2 regions of the Synechococcus sp. RC10A2 genome follow, and region 2 is predicted to be linked to the other one. Evidence: predicted binding sites of a transcription regulator. Region 2 holds the regulator's gene; the other holds the start of a gene.
The links. The regulator NtcA, encoded in region 2, controls nitrogen genes in cyanobacteria. The targets are predictions, from matches to a motif close to GTANCNNNNGNTAC.
Positions count from the first base shown of each region.

Region 1: glnA (type I glutamate--ammonia ligase) is a predicted target of NtcA. The motif match lies at 3,426-3,439, and genes of this name have one in related genera.

Region 1 is NZ_JANSHP010000090.1:34,436-43,800, reverse strand. Features, by position in the region: gene purL (phosphoribosylformylglycinamidine synthase subunit PurL) at 1-1,693, shown strand, start outside; gene trxB (thioredoxin-disulfide reductase) at 1,760-3,190, opposite strand; gene glnA (type I glutamate--ammonia ligase) at 3,563-4,987, shown strand; gene NW848_RS12355 (hypothetical protein) at 5,250-5,801, shown strand; gene NW848_RS12350 (SDR family oxidoreductase) at 5,868-6,596, shown strand; gene NW848_RS12345 (cation:proton antiporter) at 6,776-8,833, shown strand; gene NW848_RS12340 (hypothetical protein) at 8,926-9,365, opposite strand, start outside.
Region 2 is NZ_JANSHP010000029.1:71,584-80,948, reverse strand. Features, by position in the region: gene upp (uracil phosphoribosyltransferase) at 1-441, opposite strand, end outside; gene NW848_RS03350 (hypothetical protein) at 771-1,658, shown strand; gene NW848_RS03345 (hypothetical protein) at 1,689-2,996, opposite strand; gene NW848_RS03340 (M61 family metallopeptidase) at 3,068-4,918, opposite strand; gene ntcA (global nitrogen regulator NtcA) at 5,185-5,859, shown strand; gene leuB (3-isopropylmalate dehydrogenase) at 5,975-7,120, opposite strand; gene petD (cytochrome b6-f complex subunit IV) at 7,263-7,775, opposite strand; gene petB (cytochrome b6) at 7,853-8,500, opposite strand; gene NW848_RS03315 (S41 family peptidase) at 8,718-9,365, shown strand, end outside.

The DNA.
Region 1 (9,365 bases), on a different contig from region 2:
CTTGTACGTCGGCGCCACCACCGGGCGGGACGGGATCCGCGGGGCCAGCTTTGCCAGCGCCGAGCTCAAGGAGGACGCGCAGCAGGATCGGCCGGCGGTGCAGGTGGGGGATCCCTTTCTGGGCAAATGTCTCATCGAGGCCTGCCTGGAGGCCTTTGCCACGGGAGCGGTGGTGGCGGCCCAGGACATGGGGGCAGCCGGGATCACCTGCTCCACCGCAGAGATGGCCGCCAAAGGAGGGGTGGGGATCCGCTTTGACCTCGACCGCGTGCCGGCGCGGGAAAGCGGCATGGCGGCTTGGGAATACTTGCTCTCGGAGTCCCAGGAGCGGATGCTGCTGGTGGTGCAAAAAGGCCGCGAGGCGGAGGTAATGGAGATCTTCCATCGCTGGGGCCTGCAGGCCAGCGTGGCCGGAGAAGTCATTGCCGAGCCGCTGGTGGAGATCTGGCACCAGGGATCCTGCGTGGTGAGGGTGCCGGCGCGGGCCTTGGCGGAGGATACTCCTGTTTACGTCCGCCCCCTGTTGCCAGAGCCGCCGGAGTATGTGCAAGCGGCATGGCAATGGGATCCCGCCACTCTACCCCCCTGCGATCGCGAAGGGATTCACCTAGGTCAGGCAACGCTGGCCTGGCAAGAGGTGCTGCTGCAGCTTTTGGCCCGCCCCACCCTGGCCAGCAAAGCCTGGATCTATCGCCAGTACGACCACCAGGTGCAAAACAACACCGTCCTTTGGCCGGGACAGGGAGATGCGGCAGTCATCCGCATCCGCCCCCAGAAATTTGGCGTAGGCGAAGTGCCACCCCTGCAGGCTTCCCGCAAGGCGATTGCCGCCACCGTAGACGGCAATGGTCGCTGGGTGTACCTGGATCCCTATGAGGGGGCCAAAGCTGCGGTGGCCGAAGCCGCCCGCAACCTCTCCTGCGTGGGGGCGGATCCCTTGGCCGTAACCGACAACCTTAACTTCGGCAACCCGGAAAATCCGGTGGTGTACTGGCAGTTGGCCCTGGCCTGTCGGGGGATTGGGGATGCCTGCCGCACCCTGGGCACGCCGGTAACCGGGGGGAACGTCTCCCTCTACAACGAGAAGGGATCCCAGGCCATCTACCCCACTCCTGTCATCGGCATGGTGGGTCTCATTCCGGACTTGAAATGCATCTGTGGCCAGGGGTGGCAGCAAGAAGGGGATCTCGTCTACCTCTTGGGATCCCAGGCCGTCACCAGCCTGGGCGGCAGCGAGTATTTGGCGGCAATCTACAACAAGGTCACGGGTCGTCCTGCCCCCGTGGATCTGGAGCTGGAAAAGCGCGTGCAAGGGGCCTGCCGCCACGGCATCCGCCAGGGGTGGGTGCGCTCCGCCCACGACTGCAGCGAGGGAGGGCTGGCGGTGGCCTTGGCAGAAGCCTGCCTGAGTGGGGGCCGCGGCGCCAGCGTCTCCCTAGCTCCTGGATCCCTGCGCTGGGATCAGGCCCTCTTTGGCGAGGGATCCAGCCGCATCCTCGTTTCCGTCGATCCAGCCCAGCGCTCCCCTTGGGAAGCCTACCTAGAGTCGCAGCTTCCCGGCCAGTGGCAGCTTCTAGGAGAGGTGGGCGGGCCAGCGGATCCCTTGGTGGTGACTACTGCAGAAGGGGATCCCCTGTTGTCAGTCTCTTTGGCCGCCCTGCAGGGTGCCTACTACAGCGCCTTTGCCGACTAGCCGCCTAGCTCCCCTCTCCCTCAGGGAGAGGGGCTGGGAGAGGGGCCGGGGGTGAGGGGGACTACCTCAAGCTGATTTTGCCTCAGACAAATTGGCCTGGATCACCTCCCGGTAGTGGGACTTGGGCTTGACACCCACCACCTGAGCCACCAGCTCCTTGTTTTTGAAAAACTGCACCGTCGGCGTGCAGGTGACCCCCCCTGCCTCGGCGATCTCCGGGTCTTTCTCGATGTCGATCTCCACCACATGCAGCTTGTCGGCAAACTCTTCGATGACCTTGTTCAAGATCAGCTTGAGGGCATGACAAGGGGCACAGGTGGGGGCGGTGTACTTGACCATCAGCAGGCGATCGCTTTCGTGGTAGAGCCGCCGCAGGGCATAGCTCCCCTCGTGGCAGGTCTGGCTGAAGTCGAGGTCATCTTGCACCTCCTGCTCAAAACTGGCCTCCTCAACAGCCGAGTCTCCCTCCGGCTCTACCTCGACAGCAGAGGCAGAAGCGGGCTCAAGATGGCTTTGAGGGACGACGTGATACTCCTGTGCCAGGCCGTGTTCGGAGAGCCAGCGCTCCGCCAGCATGGCCGCCATACAGCCGGTGCCGGCAGCGGTGATGGCCTGGCGAAACTCGTGATCCTGCACATCCCCGGCGGCAAACACGCCCTCTACACTGGTGGCTACAGATCCTGGGCGGGTGACAATGTAGCCCACTTCATCCAGTTCCAGTTGCCCTTTGAACAAGTCGGTGTTGGGCTTGTGGCCGATGGCGTAGAACAGGCCGCCCACTGCCATCTCCCGGATCTCGCCCGTCTGGTTGTTGCGCACCTTCACCCCCGTCAGGCGCAGGCCGTCGCCCAGAACCTCCACCGCCTCCGTGTGCCAGTGGACGGTAATCTTGGGGTGGTTGAGCACCCGGTCTTGCATGGCCTTGCTGGCCCGCATCTTGCCACTGCGCACCAGCATGTGGATATGGGATCCAAACTTGGTCAGGTAGGTGGCCTCCTCACAGGCGGTATCGCCGCCGCCAATGACCACCAGCTCCACCCCCCTAAACATGGGCATGGCCCCATCGCAGACGGCGCAGGCCGACATGCCCCGGTTCCAGTAGATCTCCTCTCCGGGCAAGTGCAGGCGCTTGGCCGTGGCCCCGGTGGCAATAATCAGGCTGTGGGTGCGCACTTCCCGTTCGTCAGAGCGAACCACAAAAGGCCGCTGGCTCAGATCCACAAAGGTGACGTCCTCGGGGTAAAGCTCTGCCCCCCACCGCTGCGCCTGGGCACGCATGTTTTTCATCAGTTGGGGGCCACTGATGCCCTCGGGAAAACCCGGAAAGTTCTCCACCTCGGTGGTGGTCATCAACTGCCCGCCCGGGATCCCGCCCACCTGAAACCCCTCAAACACAACCGGCTTCAGGTTGGCACGCCCGGCATAAATGGCCGCCGTAAACCCAGCAGGGCCAGAACCAATAATCACCACGTTCTCAACCCGACTTTGCTCTGTCATCCGATGTCGCTCCTTGCTGTTGCTGAAAACTAAACCAAACTCATAACGACTACGTTTTAGCCTAACACGAGCTGGTACCCTCGGCGAGGCTGGAGCTTGTTAGTCCCATTTTCGCTTTCCTCTAGCTAGGGGGACAGGGTTTTGTCTCTGTCTGGAGGACAACAGGGCAGAAACGCCTGGCTGAGAGGCGCGATGGCCAACCTCTGGAGCAGAAGGCCAAAGCCAGGGCAATTTCGTATCAGAAACTACAAAATGCTGAGATCGGCCTTTCTAGGATGGGTGAGCGCTTTTGGCCCATTCAAGTCGAAGCGTGGGGATCCCGTCTACCTTTGATTACCCCAGTCTCAACCGCAACCCAATCAGGAGAGAGTAATGGCATCCACGCCCCAAGATGTGCTTCAGATGATCCAGGACAACGATGTCCAGATGGTGGATCTCAAGTTTGTGGACATCTTCGGCACCTGGCAGCATGTCTCCTTCCACTCTTCAATGCTGACGGAGCAAGTTTTTAGCGAAGGGCTGCCCTTTGATGGCTCCAGCATCCGGGGTTGGAAAGCGATCAACGAGTCAGACATGTACATGGTGCCAGACCCCAAAACGGCCTGGATCGACCCCTTTTTCCAAGTGCCCACCCTCAGCCTCATCTGTAGCATCATTGAACCCCGCACCGGCCAGCCCTACAGCCGTTGTCCTCGGAGCCTGGCCATGCGGGCTGTGGCTTACCTGCAATCGACAGGCATTGCCGATACGGCTTACTTTGGGCCCGAGGCGGAGTTTTTCATCTTTGAAGATGTACGGTTTGACCAAACTCAGAACGCCGGCTACTACTTCGTCGATTCCATTGAGGGCCGCTGGAACTCAGGCCGGGAGGAGAAAGGGGGCAACCTCGGTTACAAGCCGCGCTACAAAGAAGGCTATTTCCCCGTCCCGCCTACCGATGCTCATCAAGACCTCCGCACCGAGATGCTGCTGACGATGGCCAAGTTGGGGGTGCCTATCGAGAAGCACCACCACGAGGTGGCTACCGGCGGGCAAGGGGAGCTGGGCTACCGCTTTGCCGATCTGATCACGGCTGCCGACTACATGATGATTTACAAGTACGTGATCCGGAACGTGGCTCGCAAGCACGGCAAGACGGTGACGTTCATGCCCAAGCCCCTCTTCAATGACAACGGCAGCGGCATGCACACGCACCAGTCCCTCTGGAAAGACGGTCAGCCCCTGTTCTACCAAGAGGGCAACTATGCCGATCTCAGCGAAACGGCTCTCTACTACATCGGCGGCCTGCTCAAGCACGCCCCGGCCATCCTGGCCTTCACCAATCCCACCACCAACTCCTACAAGCGCTTGGTGCCCGGGTTTGAGGCGCCGGTAAACCTGGCCTACTCGCAGGGCAACCGCTCGGCTTCCATTCGCATTCCGGTCACGGGCAAAAATCCCAAGGCCAAGCGGCTGGAGTTTCGCTGCCCCGATGCCACCTGCAACCCTTACCTTGCCTTCTCGGCTATGCTGATGGCTGGCTTGGACGGGATCAAGAACAAGATCCACCCCGGCGAGCCTCTCGACAAAGACATCTACGATCTAGAGCCAGACGAGCTGGCCAAGATCCCCTCCACGCCCGGATCCCTGCTGGATGCTCTGGAAAACCTGCAGAAGGATCACGCTTTCTTGTTGGAGGGAGGTGTCTTTACCGAAGATCTCATCGAGGCCTACATCGAGTACAAAATTGACAACGAGATCAACCCCATTAATCTGCGGCCTCACCCCTACGAGTTTGCCCTCTATTTCGACGCCTAATCGAGGTTTTCATCTAAAGCATTAGTTCTCGACCAAGGCTTTTGAACGGGATCCCTTCTTGCTGGAGGGATCCCTTTTTTGTGCCTGCTATGGTACTCTGGATGGGGGTGCTGAGTTTACAAACTCAGGGGGGGTTTGGATGGGATCGCTTATTATTTGGGTCCTTATTCTCTTAGGCCTTCTGGCGCTTGTCGTCTATCTAGGTGACTATCTAGAGAAGAAGCGTCGGGAAGCTTTGGAGCAGGTGGCCAGGAGCCTGGGCATGTCGTCTTCAGCAGAGCTACCCGAAGGGATCCGCTCCCGCTTGCTTCAGGCTGGCTTTGAGCTATTCCAACGAAGCGGCGCTCGTTTCTACAACTCGATGTTCAAACGACTGAACGATGGAACCGAAATCGCCATCTTTGACTACAGCTGGAAGGCTTCCAGAAGAAGAAGAAGAGAGAGAGGGTATTACTTTTCTGTTTTCTGGGCCTATTGCGAAGACCTACGGCTACCTCATTTTCGGCTGCACCCAGAAGTTCCCTTGTTCCACGACGTTGCTAAAGCTTTTGGCATGCAGGATATCAATTTCGAGAACCATCCCGACTTTTCTCGCCGCTACCTTTTGCGCGGAGAAGATGAGGCTAAGATTCGCCTGCGCTTCCACCCCAGTTTCCTCAACTTCTTGGAGCAGCATCCTCCTTGTTGCGCTGAGGGATCCGGGCCGCAGCTTATTGTTTGGCGGGACGACCAACAGGTGAGTCCAGAAAAAATGGCAGACTGGCTGCGCTTCGGGGAAGAATGGGTGCAACGACTGCGGCTGCGTCGCGTTTAACTCTCTGGATCGTCCCTCAAGGCCACTCCCTGGGTATGATGAGAGGAAGAGTTTAAAAAACGTAACGTGTCTTCCTCATTGTCCCAGGCGGTTGTTCTCATTACAGGGGCCACAGGGGGCATTGGCAGCGCCCTTGTGCCTCTCCTGGCCCAGGCCGGAGCCCATCTGGTGCTGGCGGCGCGGCGAGAGGATCCCTTGCGCACGCTGGCGGAGAAAGCGATGTCCCTGGGGGCTGCCTCCGGGCTGGGGATCCCTGCCGATGTGACGGATTACGCTCAGGCGGAGGCCCTGGTCAACCAGACCCTCCAAAGGCACGGGCGGATCGACGTGGTGATCAACTTGGCCGGAGCCGGGATCCTCAAGCCTGCCCAGCACATTACCCCTGTTGAGCTGGAGCGGATGCTGGCGGTCAACCTCAAGGGCAGCTTCTACACCAGCCAACTGGCGGCCAACGCCATGCGGGAGCAAAAATCCGGCCACATCCTCAACTTCCCCGGCATTCTGGGCCGCCACCCCATGGCCATGGCCTCTGCCTACTGTGCTGCCAAGTTTGGCGTGGTCGGTTTTACCAAGTGCATGGCTGACGAGCTGAAGCGCTTTGGGGTACGCTTTACTCTGTTTTACTTTGGCGGCATCGACTCCCCCTTCTGGGATCCCATCAGCCTCAAGGTGCAGCGGGACAAAATGCTCAGCCCTGCCACGGCTGCCGAGGCGATTCGCTTTGTCCTGACGATGCCTGCCAATGCCGTGCCCAACGAGGTGGTGTTGCAGCCGGAAAGCCACCAGTTTCTCTAAGGCTTGCCGAGTTCTGGAAGAAATCCCTGCTGCAGGATCCAGAGCTGGCACAAGTCGGTATTGCCAGCGGGAACTTCCCCAGGCAAGAGAGGGTGGGTTGGGGCTGGCCAGATCTCCTTGCGGCCCTTTGGGCAGATTGCCTCCATAATCAGGAAGACGTCCAGCCGGGGGCCTAGCCGATGGAGGCCATACGCTCACTTGTGCAAGAGGAGCCCATCCTCTCCTTTGCTCTGTTGCTGGGGGTGATCCTGGTGGTGCCGCCGCTATTTGAGCGGCTGCGCCTGCCGGGGTTGGTGGGCCTTTTGGTGGCGGGGATCGCCCTGGGTCCTCAGGGACTGAACCTGTTGACTTCAGAGCTGCCGACGGTGCAGTTGCTCTCGGAGATCGGCGTGGTCTATTTGCTGTTTGTGGCCGGGCTGGAGATCGACCTGGAGCAATTTCGGCAGACCCGCAACCGCTCTGCCACCTTTGGCTTGTTGACCTTTGCCATTCCCCTAACCGTGGGCACCGCCATTGGGCGGCTGTTTGGCTTTGGCTGGAACGCGGCCATCCTGCTGGGATCCCTGTTTGCCTCCCACACCCCCCTGGGCTACCCCATCGTCAGCCGCTACGGTTTGGTGAAAAACGAGGCGGTGCTGGTCACCATCGGCGGCACCATCTTCACCGACATTGCCGCGCTGCTGGTCTTGGCGGTCTGTGTCGGCATCCACGGCGGCGAGTTTTCCCTCTGGAGCTTGGTGCGGCTGCTGGGATCCCTGCTGCTGTATGCGGCTGCTGTGCTGTTTGGGGTGGACTGGCTGGGGCAGCGGTTTTTTCGGGTCACCGGCAGCGAAGAGGGCAACCAATTTTTGTTTGTGCTGCTGGCTCTGTTTGTGGCGGCTCTGGGGGCGCAGTGGATTGGGGTAGAGAAGATCATCGGCGCCTTTCTGGCGGGGCTGGCCGTGAACGATGTGCTGCGGGAGGGCTCTGTCAAAGAAAAGATCGTCTTTGTCGGCAGCATCTTGTTCATCCCCGTCTTCTTTGTGGATATAGGGCTGTTGCTTGATCTACGCGCTTTTTTGCAGACCCTTAGCTCCCTTTGGCTGCTGTTGAGTATCCTGCTGGGGCTGGGCCTCAGCAAGTACGCTGCTGCCCAACTCTGTCAGTGGCTCTACCGCTACACCCCGACCCAAAAGCTGATGATGTGGTCGCTCTCCTTGCCCCAGGTGGCGGCTACCTTGGCGGCAACCCTGGTGGGGTACCGCGTGGGGTTGCTCAATGCAGACGTGCTCAACAGCGTGGTGGTGTTGATGTTGGTAACGGCCACCCTGGGCCCAATTTTGACCAGTCGGGCGGCCACGCAAATGGCTATGGAGGAGGAACAGAGTCGGTTCCCATCTCCACCAGGAGTCGCTCCCGCCTCCGCAGCGCCGCCTCCCCAGCCCTACGTGGTCGTGGTGCCGCTGGCCAATCCCGAAACCGAGGAAAACCTGCTGGAGATGGCCTGCCTCCTGGCCAAGCAGGAGGGCGGGCGGGTGGTTCCCCTCTCGGTGGCGACCGGCCACCTGCACATGGACTCTCCCTTGCTGCAAACTTCCCTGGAGCACGGAGACCACCTCCTCAAGCGGGCGACGGAGTTTTGTCGGCCCTTTGGGGTGGAGGTCACCCCTCTCTGCCGCATCGACAGCCACGTGGCCCAGGGGATCAGCCACGCCAGCCGTGAGCAGAACGCCAGCCTCATCGTCATGGGCTGGAGCGATCCCACCCGCTTACAGGCCCGCCTCTTTGGCAGCGTCATCAACAGCGTCCTCTGGGCTGCCCATTGCCCAGTTGCCGTAGCACGCCTGCTCCATCCCCCCCACAAGCTGCGGCGGATCCTGGTGGTGCTGGAAAACTTTCGCTCGCAGACGGCTCGGGCGGTGCGCCTAGCCCAGATCTTGGCCGCCGCCAGCCAGGGAGAAGTTACCTTGCTTCACATCTGCTTCGCCAGCACCCCCGAAAGCGATCGCCAGTGGCTGGAGGCGCAGCTTTTATCCCTAGCCCAACAGCCAGACTTGGGCTACCCCGTCCAGGTCAAGGTCTTGGCCAGTGACGAGGTCGTCAAAACCCTCTTGCAGGAGGCCCAAGGATTTGACCTGGTGGTGCTGCCCTCTTTTCGTCGGCGCAACCCCAGCGGGAGCCTATCCTTCAGCGACACGACCACTCGCCTCCTAGAACGCCTCACCTGCTCTCTGATCATGCTCGGAGAGCCACTGTAAACTGCTCTTCCAAGGGTAGGCCCTGAGGTGGGACTCGATGTATTTGCCTAGTTTCGGCAACAGGGATGTGGTAGCGATAGCTGCTAGCGGGCTTAGAAATGCTGATGGGTGTGGGGGTGCTGCTTGATGTTGTCGGCATCCCTCACTTCCATTGCCGCATTGAGAATCCGCCGCGGCTCAGCGCTGAAATGGAGCTTGAACACCCCCCTCTCTGGCGTGCAGACCTGGTGCAGAGGGATGTGACGAAATTGGGGCTTGCTGCGGTACGTACGGGCCGCCGCTTGTAGCCGCTCCACAAAATCTTCTCCCAGCACCACCCCTGGCGGGAAAACATCGGCGGGCAAAGTCGGGATCCCGTTGTCGACAACTTCTGCGTAAGTAGTGGCGTAGAGAAGGCAGTAGGAAGTGCTGCGGCGCTCTTGGGCCAGGCAATCCAGGGCGGCGGCGGGAACCGGCTCGGCCACCAACACCTCCCTGAGGCGACCGTCCTCATCCCGTTGGAAGCAAGAGGCCACTCCCAGAACTACATAGT
Region 2 (9,365 bases):
AGGGATGAGAATGCGCATCTGCTCCGGGATCCGCTCCGGCAGGCGATTGAGGTAACAACTCACCTGCAGCGTCTTTTCGTCCCGCACCAGGCCCACATGAAAAATCCGTGCCTGGGGCAAGAGGGACTGACAGCCTTCCAGCAGGGCCAGCCCAGCCCGCAAAATAGGCACGATGGCCAGCGGCGTGTTGGGGGCGATAACTTCTGCTGCAGCAGGTTCCAGAGGAGTTTGCACCTGCACCGCCTGAGTTGGGATCCAATCCCGCATCGCCTCGTAGGTCAGCCAGCGGCCCAGCTCCGATAGAGCACTGCGAAACAAGGGCGTGGGGGTTTCCACGTCGCGAGCCACAGCTAACCAGTGCTTAATGAGCGGGTGAGAGGGGACATAGACTCGAAGCTGCTGACTTGCCACAGAAGGATGCCTCAATCTGGGCGGTAGCATAGCGGGTTGCTTTGGCAGAAAGCAAGCACTTCCCTCGAGGTAATGGGTACCCCTTCAGAATTGGTTGACCTGCCCCCTGCCTTAAAGGGTAGGGATTCCTAGTTTTGGGTTCTACGAGCGCACTTAGCTAGCCAGTGGCTAGTCCCTAATTCACCATGCCGGCAGTGAGGCATCTCTCCCCAAGCGTAGGCGCTCCGCGCTGCTGAAGCGAACGCCCGATTGGTTCAGGATGCGTTGCCATGCTTTGCCGTTACAGCACAGGGCAAAGCTGGAGCTGGGTCTGCAGATCCGGTAGATCTGGATCACGAGATTTTTTCTGAGGATCGCCCATGTCTGCCGTCCGGTTTCAGCCGTTGCGGGTGGCCTTCACCTGTGCGGATCCCAGCCAAGCGCAAATGCCTGTTGCCGAGTTGCTGGCGGCTCTGCCGGCCTCGCCGCTTCTAGCCTACACCGACCCAGAAGCAGCGGACTTGCGGGTAGAGATGCTGCCAGATGCCATCTACCACTTCTACCGACGGGAGGAAGAGGTGGCGCTGGCAGCCTTTCGGATCCCGGTAAAAAAGCCACAGGCTCTGCCCCGCAAGCTGGTGCGGCTGCTGGAACATGTGGCCGCCTTCGACAACCTCCTCAACCTGCAACCTGCCAGCGATGCTCTGAGCAGTGTTCTGGAAGTAGAGTTTCTGCAACTGGAAACGCCGGCCAGTGGCTCTAGCCCTGCTGAAGTTAGCCCTTTGCCGCGGGATCCCCAAGGCCAGGTGCAAATTCAAGCAGGCCGCAACCTCGCCATCGCCCTGCGCAACAGGGCCCTTACGCCGGTGCACGTCTATGTAACAGTCTTTGACGAACGGCAGTGCAGCGTCGGTTTAGTCTATCCCTACCAGCCGGACTCTCCTGCCCGCCTGCGCCCCAGCGAAAGCGTATTAGTTGGCTCTGGCCCTCGCTATCTGCTCCAGATGCAACTGCCCGAAGACACAGAAACGGCGGTGGATCGCTTCAAAATCTGGGTCACCAGTACCGGCATGCAGCCGGGCATTATGGCAATGCCCCCTCTAGGACAAAGGCTGGAGCCCCCCTCTGACGATCCCTATGGCTCCGGATCCCGTCTGGATAGAGAAGTCAGGCTGGCCATTCTGGGCAAAGCAGGCAGCACTCCCATGCCGGCTTTTGCCGAGGATCCCTGGTGGTGTATGGAGCAAGCCGTCAAGATTGTGGCCTGAGCCGATGCTCTTGGGGACTTTTTCAGACTTTCAGAGATGGCTTTTCAGGATCCCATCAAAGGTAGACTCAACCTCATCGACGCCAATCACTGACAGGTGATAGAGGGAAGATAGACTACTTCTTGTATCTTGACTAACATCAGTTAAAACTATGAAAGCTTGGCTTCCCTGAAGACCGAGTTCATGAGCGATTCCGGAGTATTTTTGTATTTTATCTTGGTACCCACCTGTCTTCGATTCCACCCAGTAGAATTTATCATTGATATGGAAGAAAAGATCCATCTCAAAATCGGCTCCATCCGATAAAGTAACTTGGGCATTCGCGACGTAAGAGAAACTGATCTTTTTGGTGTGAGCCTCAACAAGGCGGATCAGCGTGCCCCTAACATATCTTTCCAGCCAGTTCCCTGCCAGAAAATTCAGCGCCTGACGCGACCTACTGGGTCTCGCTACCAAAAGGCATCTGGGCGCCTTAGAGTATCTGTACTCTTCCAAAAATGCGATGTCGTGTAACTCCTTAGCAACTTGGCAAGTTGAACTGACTACTTGTGGAGGTTCGTCTCTAAGGTTTAGGTAGAAAGAACTGCCGCTCTTCATGTTTGATTTAACCATTCCATAAAATCTCTTGATAAAAGAGTATCGGCTGCCCATAAAGGCGGCTATTTGATCTAGCTTTTCCTCTTTTTCTTCCGCAGCTATGCTTTTTATCTTTATGTTTTTTGAGTTTAAGAACGACTCTATCTTTGATATATCAACGATAGCTGTCCCATCCTTGTCTCTTAGTACTTCGTCTGGTGTCTCAGGATCTGGTGCTTTACCAATGACCTGAGTAACCTGCTCATTCTGGGAGTCCTGATTTGCAGTTGGGCATATCTCGGATCCATGAGAACTTTGAATAGTAACCCGTAGTTGCCGATAAATATCTTTGGCCTCTTCCACTAGATTTTCCAGAATGGCTAGCTGATTGTTCAGTTGCTGGCCATGTTCGGCCAACTTTACAGATATAGCTTGTAGAAAGTCTCTGCCCCAGTCCTGTAGCAAGCTTTGCTGGCTGTCAGCAAGGCGAAATTTAAACTCTTCAAGGGTAGCTTGGACGGCCTGTAACTTTTCCTGTAACTTTTGAGAAATCTTGTCTACCAATCCTTCGCTCAACTTGATGAGTGCTTTGTCCGGGTTGTTGAGTTCTTGGCTGCGTTGGCTTAGCTGCGAAGATATATCTCTGATAATCTCTCGTTTCCAGATTTCCAGTTTAGGACTGGCCCCATACTGGCGAGCAACGTAAATGCCTACCGAGAAACCAACAGCTGCCCCAATCAATAAAACCAAAACTAAGTCCATCAGATACTCCTGTCCTCTGCTGCTGTTACTTTTCTTTCCAGTTAACTGGATTACCTGCTTGCCTCAACATTCTAGGAGGAGATAGGTGAATTTTCAAGCAGATGGGGACCTGCCTCTGACCGAAGCTGGGCGCCGACAAGGGATCCCAGCCAGCCTTGCTGAAGGGCTTCTTGAGCAGGAGTCAGTTCAGGCAACACCTCCAACGTGTAGACATCGGGCCGAGGGGGATCCAACGGGATCCAGAAATGTTTCAACTGATCGGCTTGAAAAACGCTCAAACAAATGATCTGGTGGGGCTGATAGGCCGTCAAGCGTTCTGGCAAGTTGGCAGCGCTTACCCGGAAGCCATCCAAGGCCACCAACTCATCGCCAGCCCAGATGCCGGCTTTTTGAGCGGGGGATCCCATCTCGACGGCGCTGATGCGATTGCCTTCGCCGTTGAAGTTGAGGCCCAGGTAGGGGGGAGGGTTGGGTCGGCTGAAGTGAACCTTGAGGGTGAGGCCAAAGGGGTGGAGGTAGGCGTTGTAGTCTAGCTCTTCCGTGCCGTCCACATAGGCGGCGAAAAAGGGGCTGAGATCGGCGCCGGCTGCCCGCTCAAACGCCTCTTGCAAGTCTTGGTTGCTGTAGCCTTTCTCTGTCCGACCAAAGCGCTGCCACAGATCCCGCAGGGCCGTGTCCAGGGATCCCTGCCCCCCTGAGAGGTGGCGAATGTGCAGATCTAGCAGCCAGCAGACCAAAGCGCCCTTTAGGTAATAGGAAACCTGGCTGTTGAGGCTATTTTCGTGGGGACGGTAGAGCTTGATCCAGGCGTCGAAACTGGATTCTCGCAGCGATTGTACGGCTCGACCTGGAGTGCGCTGCAGCCGGCCAATTTGCTCGGCCAGGATCTTTAAAAAATCTTCGGCGCTGAGGATCCCTGCCCGCAGCAAGATGACATTTTCGTAGTAGCTGGTTGCCCCCTCGCAAAACCACAGACAGTCCACGTAGTTTTCTTGGTTGTAGTTAATTTTCTCCAAAGCCAGAGGGCGCAGCCGCTTGACGTTCCAAGCATGGAAAAGCTCATGGGCCAGCAGCGCCAAAAAGCGGCGGTAGGAGTGGGGCTGATGCAGCTCCAGTCCAGAATAATTGAGGGTGGCACTGTACTTGTGCTCCAGGCCGCCAAATCCCCCGGCTGACAAATGCACAATAAACCAGTAGCGGTCGTAGGGCAGCTCGCCAAAAAACGCCGCCGTGGCCCGGACAATTTTCTCGGCATCGGCCACCGCTTGCTCCAAATTTAGGGTGCCCGCTCCCCAGACCACGAAGTAGTGAGGGATCCCTTCCACCGCAAACGACCGCAACTGGTGCAGGCCCACCTCCACCGGGCTATCCACCAGCTCGTCGTAGTCTGCCGCCACAAAAGACTGGCCGGAAGCAGCATCCTCAGAAGAAGACCTCAAAGGTCGCAAACTGGTGGCGACGTGCCAGTCGGGTTTGGGAGGGATTATCGTCAAGGTGTAGGGCTCCCGCTCGCGACCGGGCACGTAGAGAAAGAGCGCCGCCCCGTTGAAGTAGGCGTGGGTGAGATCCAAATGGTTGGTGCGCACCGTCAGCTCGTAGGCGTAGACCCGATAGCGGATCGCGACAGCCGAACAGCGGGGCGGCTCGATCTCCCAAGTGTGCTTATCTACCTTCCGCCAGGCCAAAGGGATCCCTTGCTCCGTTGCTGCCTGAAACTCTTGCACATGGCGGGCATATTCCCGCACCAGGTAGGATCCCGGCGTCCACACCGGCAGCCGCAGTTGCAGAGGTACTTCTGGATCCACCTCTTGGATCTGTAGTTCCACCTCCAAAAGGTGATTGGCCGGCTCCGGCATCCGCACCGTGAAATGCTGACGGCTTAGCTGAGAAGGGGCGGCAACCCCACCCTGCGCGATCCCCATATAACTTTCCTCGCACCTCCCGCCTGCACCGTCCCAAAACAGTGCGCTAGAGGCATATCTTGGACAGGAGACAAGACTTCAAAGATGTAGCTCCTGCTACAAAGATATCCAAGCAGAGTCTTTTAGCTTAGGATAATCTTGCCGCCGAGGTCATTTTTGAGTCAAGGGTGGCTTGGGTCAATAGCGGGCAGCTCAACCCCGGCACTCCTGGCTGATCTTGTTGGGTTGATTCTAAGGGATAAACTGACCTTAAAAGGTTGAAGAATATGGCAGTGGCCATTGCAGAAAAATCTCTGGTTGCAGCCTTCAAACAGTTGGGAGGGCCTCACCATCCTCCGGTTATCGAAACGTTTGAGCGCGGTAAGACCATCTTCTTTCCTGGGGATCCGGCGGAGCGGGTTTACTTTTTGGTGAAAGGAGCTGTCAAGCTCTCGCGGGTCTACGAAATGGGGGAAGAAATTACCGTCGCTCTCCTGCGGGAAAACAGCATCTTTGGGGTGCTCTCCTTCATCACGGGGCAGCGCTCCGACCGCTTCTATCACGCGGTGGCCTTTACCCGCGTCCAGCTGCTCTCTCTGCCCATCGAACAGGTGGAAAAATCCTTGCGGGAGAACGCTGAGCTCTCCATGTTGCTCCTCAGGAGCCTGTCTTCCCGCATCTTGCAGACGGAGATGATGATCGAGACGCTGGCCCACCGCGACATGGGATCCCGTCTGGTCAGCTTTCTACTGATCCTCTGCCGCGACTTCGGGGTGCCCGGCCCCAATGGAGTCACCATCGATCTCAAGCTATCCCACCAGGCCATTGCGGAAGCGATCGGCTCCACTCGCGTCACCATCACTCGTCTGTTGGGGGAGCTGCGCAAGAAGAACTACATTTCCATCCACAAGAAAAAGATCACCGTCCACGACCCAATGCAGCTTGGCCATCGCTTTGCCTAGGGGGAGAAGCTGCCCCTAGGGCCGTTTCCAGGAATTTACCAGTCGGGACAATCCCTCCCTCTGGGAGAGGAGTAGCCGTGCCACCAGGGCAGGGCAGCGACGAGGGAACCTCCCCTCAACCACCAGGGGCTGAGAGCGATCCTTGGGGGGAGGCTTGCTGCTGGGCCAGAGCAGCCAAGATCTTTTCCCCCATTTCCCGACAGCCGACGAGGGTCATCCCCTCAGAGTAGATGTCGGCAGTGCGGTAGCCCTGGGCCAAAACCGCCTCGACGGCCTGTTCGATGCGGTCGGCAGCCTGGGGCTGATCCAAGGAGTAGCGCAGCAGCATTGCCCCGGAGAGCACCTGGGCAATGGGGTTGGCCTTGTCTTGTCCGGCAATATCCGGGGCTGACCCGTGTACGGGTTCGTACACCCCAGGGCCAGAGGATCCCAAAGAGGCAGAGGGCAACATGCCGATGGACCCGGTCAGCATCGCCGCCTCGTCGGAGAGGATATCCCCGAAGAGGTTCTCCGTGAGAATGACGTCAAACTGCTTGGGCCAGCGCACCAACTGCATGGCAGCATTATCGACGTACAGGTGGGACAGCTCCACGTCGGGGTACTCAGCCGCAATGGCGGTAACCCGCTCCCGCCACAGTTGTGACACTTCCAGGACATTGGCTTTATCCACCGAGCAGAGCTTGCGCCGGCGTTTGCGGGCCAGTTCAAAAGCCACACGGGCAATGCGATCCACCTCCGCCTCGCTGTAGGCCATGGTGTTCACACCCCGCCGGGATCCCTTGGCATCTGTGAAGATCCCTTTGGGTTGGCCGAAGTAGATGCCGCCGGTGAGCTCCCGCACCACCACCAGGTCGATCCCGGCAACCACCTCCGGCTTGAGGGAAGAGGCCTGCACCAGTTGCGGAAAGATCTTCACCGGGCGCAAGTTGGCAAACAGCCCCAGGCCCGCCCGCAAGCCCAACAAAGCCCGCTCAGGGCGCTTCTCCCGCGGCAGGGTGTCGTACTTAAAGTCGCCAACTGCCGCCAAGTAAACAGCATCGCTCTCCTGGGCCATTTTCAAGGTCTCTGGCGGCAAGGGATCCCCCGTGGCTTCGTAGGCGGCCCCGCCAATCAAGCCCTCCTGCCACTGGAGGGAAAACCCCACCTGAGCGGCAACCGCATCCAAAACCGCCCGCCCCACCTGCATGATTTCAGGACCGATCCCATCTCCGGCCAGGGCTGTAATCCGATAGGTTCGGACAGCAGAGGAAGGAACGCTCATGGGCGGTCACAGCAAAAGAATGCGTAGCGATATTACCATCCCTTGGCCCCCAGGTTTGCCGAAAAGTCCCCCACGTCCAAAAAAAGTGCAGCCCGGCCACCGGCCTGCTGCACTCAGAGTTATCAAGCCGATATTCTGCCCTCTAGAACAGGCCCAGGGTGACCCACTTATCCAGAGGCAAGGTGGCGCCAATGCCCAAATAGAGGGTGACCAAGGTGCCGATCAAAAACACCGTCGTCGCCACGGGGCGGCGCAGCGGATTCTGAAACTTGTTGACGTTTTCGATGAAAGGCACAAACAGAAGGCCGACCGGAATGGCCGACATCAGGGCAATGCCCAAGAGCTTGTTGGGAGCAATGCGCAAAATGTGAAACGCGGGGTAGAGATACCACTCCGGCAGAATTTCCAGCGGCGTGGCAAAGGGATCCGCCGGCTCGCCGACACCCGCCGGATCCATGACCGCCAGGCCGACAATCACCCCAATAGTGCCCAGGATCACCACCGGGAACATAAAGAGCAAATCGTTGGGCCAAGCGGGCTCCCCGTAGGTCATGTGGCCCATGTTCTTCTTCAGCTTGGCCAAAACTTTGGGATTGTCTAGGTCAACTTTGCGGGTAATCGCCTCGGTTGCTATCACTTGCTTTGAGACCGGCATAGCCATTCTCCTTGTCTAGGGCAAAAGTTCTGAAAAGATGCATCCAGGGTGCCCGGCTCACAAGAACCGGTTTGGGATCACAAAGGCCCGGAGATGCCCTGGCGGCGGATCATCAGAAAGTGCATCGTCATGAAGACCGCCGTCAGCCAAGGCAACACAAAGGTGTGCAGGCTGTAGAAACGGGTGAGGGTGGCTTGGCCAACTGCCTCGCCGCCGCGGATAAGCTGGACCAGGGCATCCCCCACCACCGGAATGGCACTGGGCACCCCGGAGACGATCTTGACTGCCCAATAGCCCACCTGATCCCAAGGCAGGGAGTAACCGGTAACCCCAAAGGAAACCGTCAGTACCGCCAAGATCACGCCGGTTACCCAGGTCAGCTCGCGCGGCTTCTTGAACCCCCCCGTCAGGTAAACCCGGAAGGTGTGTAGAATCATCATCAACACCATCATGGAAGCACTCCAGCGGTGGATGGAGCGCAGCAGCCAGCCGAAGTTGACCTGGGTCATGATGTAGTTGACCGATTCAAAAGCCTCGGCCACCGTTGGACGGTAGTAAAAAGTCATGGCAAAGCCGGTGGCAAACTGAATGAGGAAGCACACCAGCGTGATGCCGCCGAGGCAGTAGAAGATGTTAACGTGGGGCGGAATGAATTTTCCGGTTGCGTCATCGACGAAAGGCGTGATCTCCAGCCGCTCGTCTAGCCAGTCGTAAACTTTGCTCATGATGCCTGCAATTTTTAGAGTTGGATATCCAGGGCGGGGCGGGCCCACTCCCTATAGCACTGTAACACAATTCGTTAACACGATCGTTAACACGATCATGAAGTCGGGCTCAGCTTTGAGACAGGGATCCCTACACCAACAGCCCAAACGCCTGCTGATGTCTCATCTTGTTCACGTTTCTTAGTATTTCTTAGCTTCTTCTTCAGTTTGGGATCCGATGATTGCGCAGAAGCCGAGATCTGGGGAAAGCAGTTGCAGAGGGTTGGGGATCGGATGGGGGTTACGCCAGGCTGTCCGAGTTTTGTTGCTAGGGTGCCTGCTCTGGGCGAGTTTGGGCATTGGCGCCTGTCAGGTGCAGGCCAGCCGCTGGGGGGAAGAGCAGCAACTGCTGGCGCAGGCGTGGGCCTATGTGGATCGGGCCTACGTGGATCCGGGTTTCAACGGACAGAACTGGTGGCAGGTGCGCCAGCGCTTTCTCTCTCGGCCCCTGAAGGATCGGCAAGAGACCTACCGGGCCATCGAGGAGATGCTGGCAACTCTGGGGGATCCCTACACCCGCTTTTTGGACAGGGAGCACTACCTCAGCCTGCAGACTTCCACTGCTGGCGAGTTGAGCGGCGTCGGCCTCCAGATTGCCATCGACGGGCAGGGGGCAGTACGGGTCATCGCCCCAATGGAGGGGACTCCTGCCGAGCGGGCCGGGATCCAACCTCAAGATGAGATCCTGGCGGTGGATCAGGTGCCAGTGGCAGGGCTGAGCTTGGATGAGGTGGCAGAACGCATGCGCGGCCCCAGCGGCACAACCGTTAGCCTACGGCTAAGGCGGCAGGAGCGCATCTGGGAGGTGGAGCTGGTGCGGCAGTCC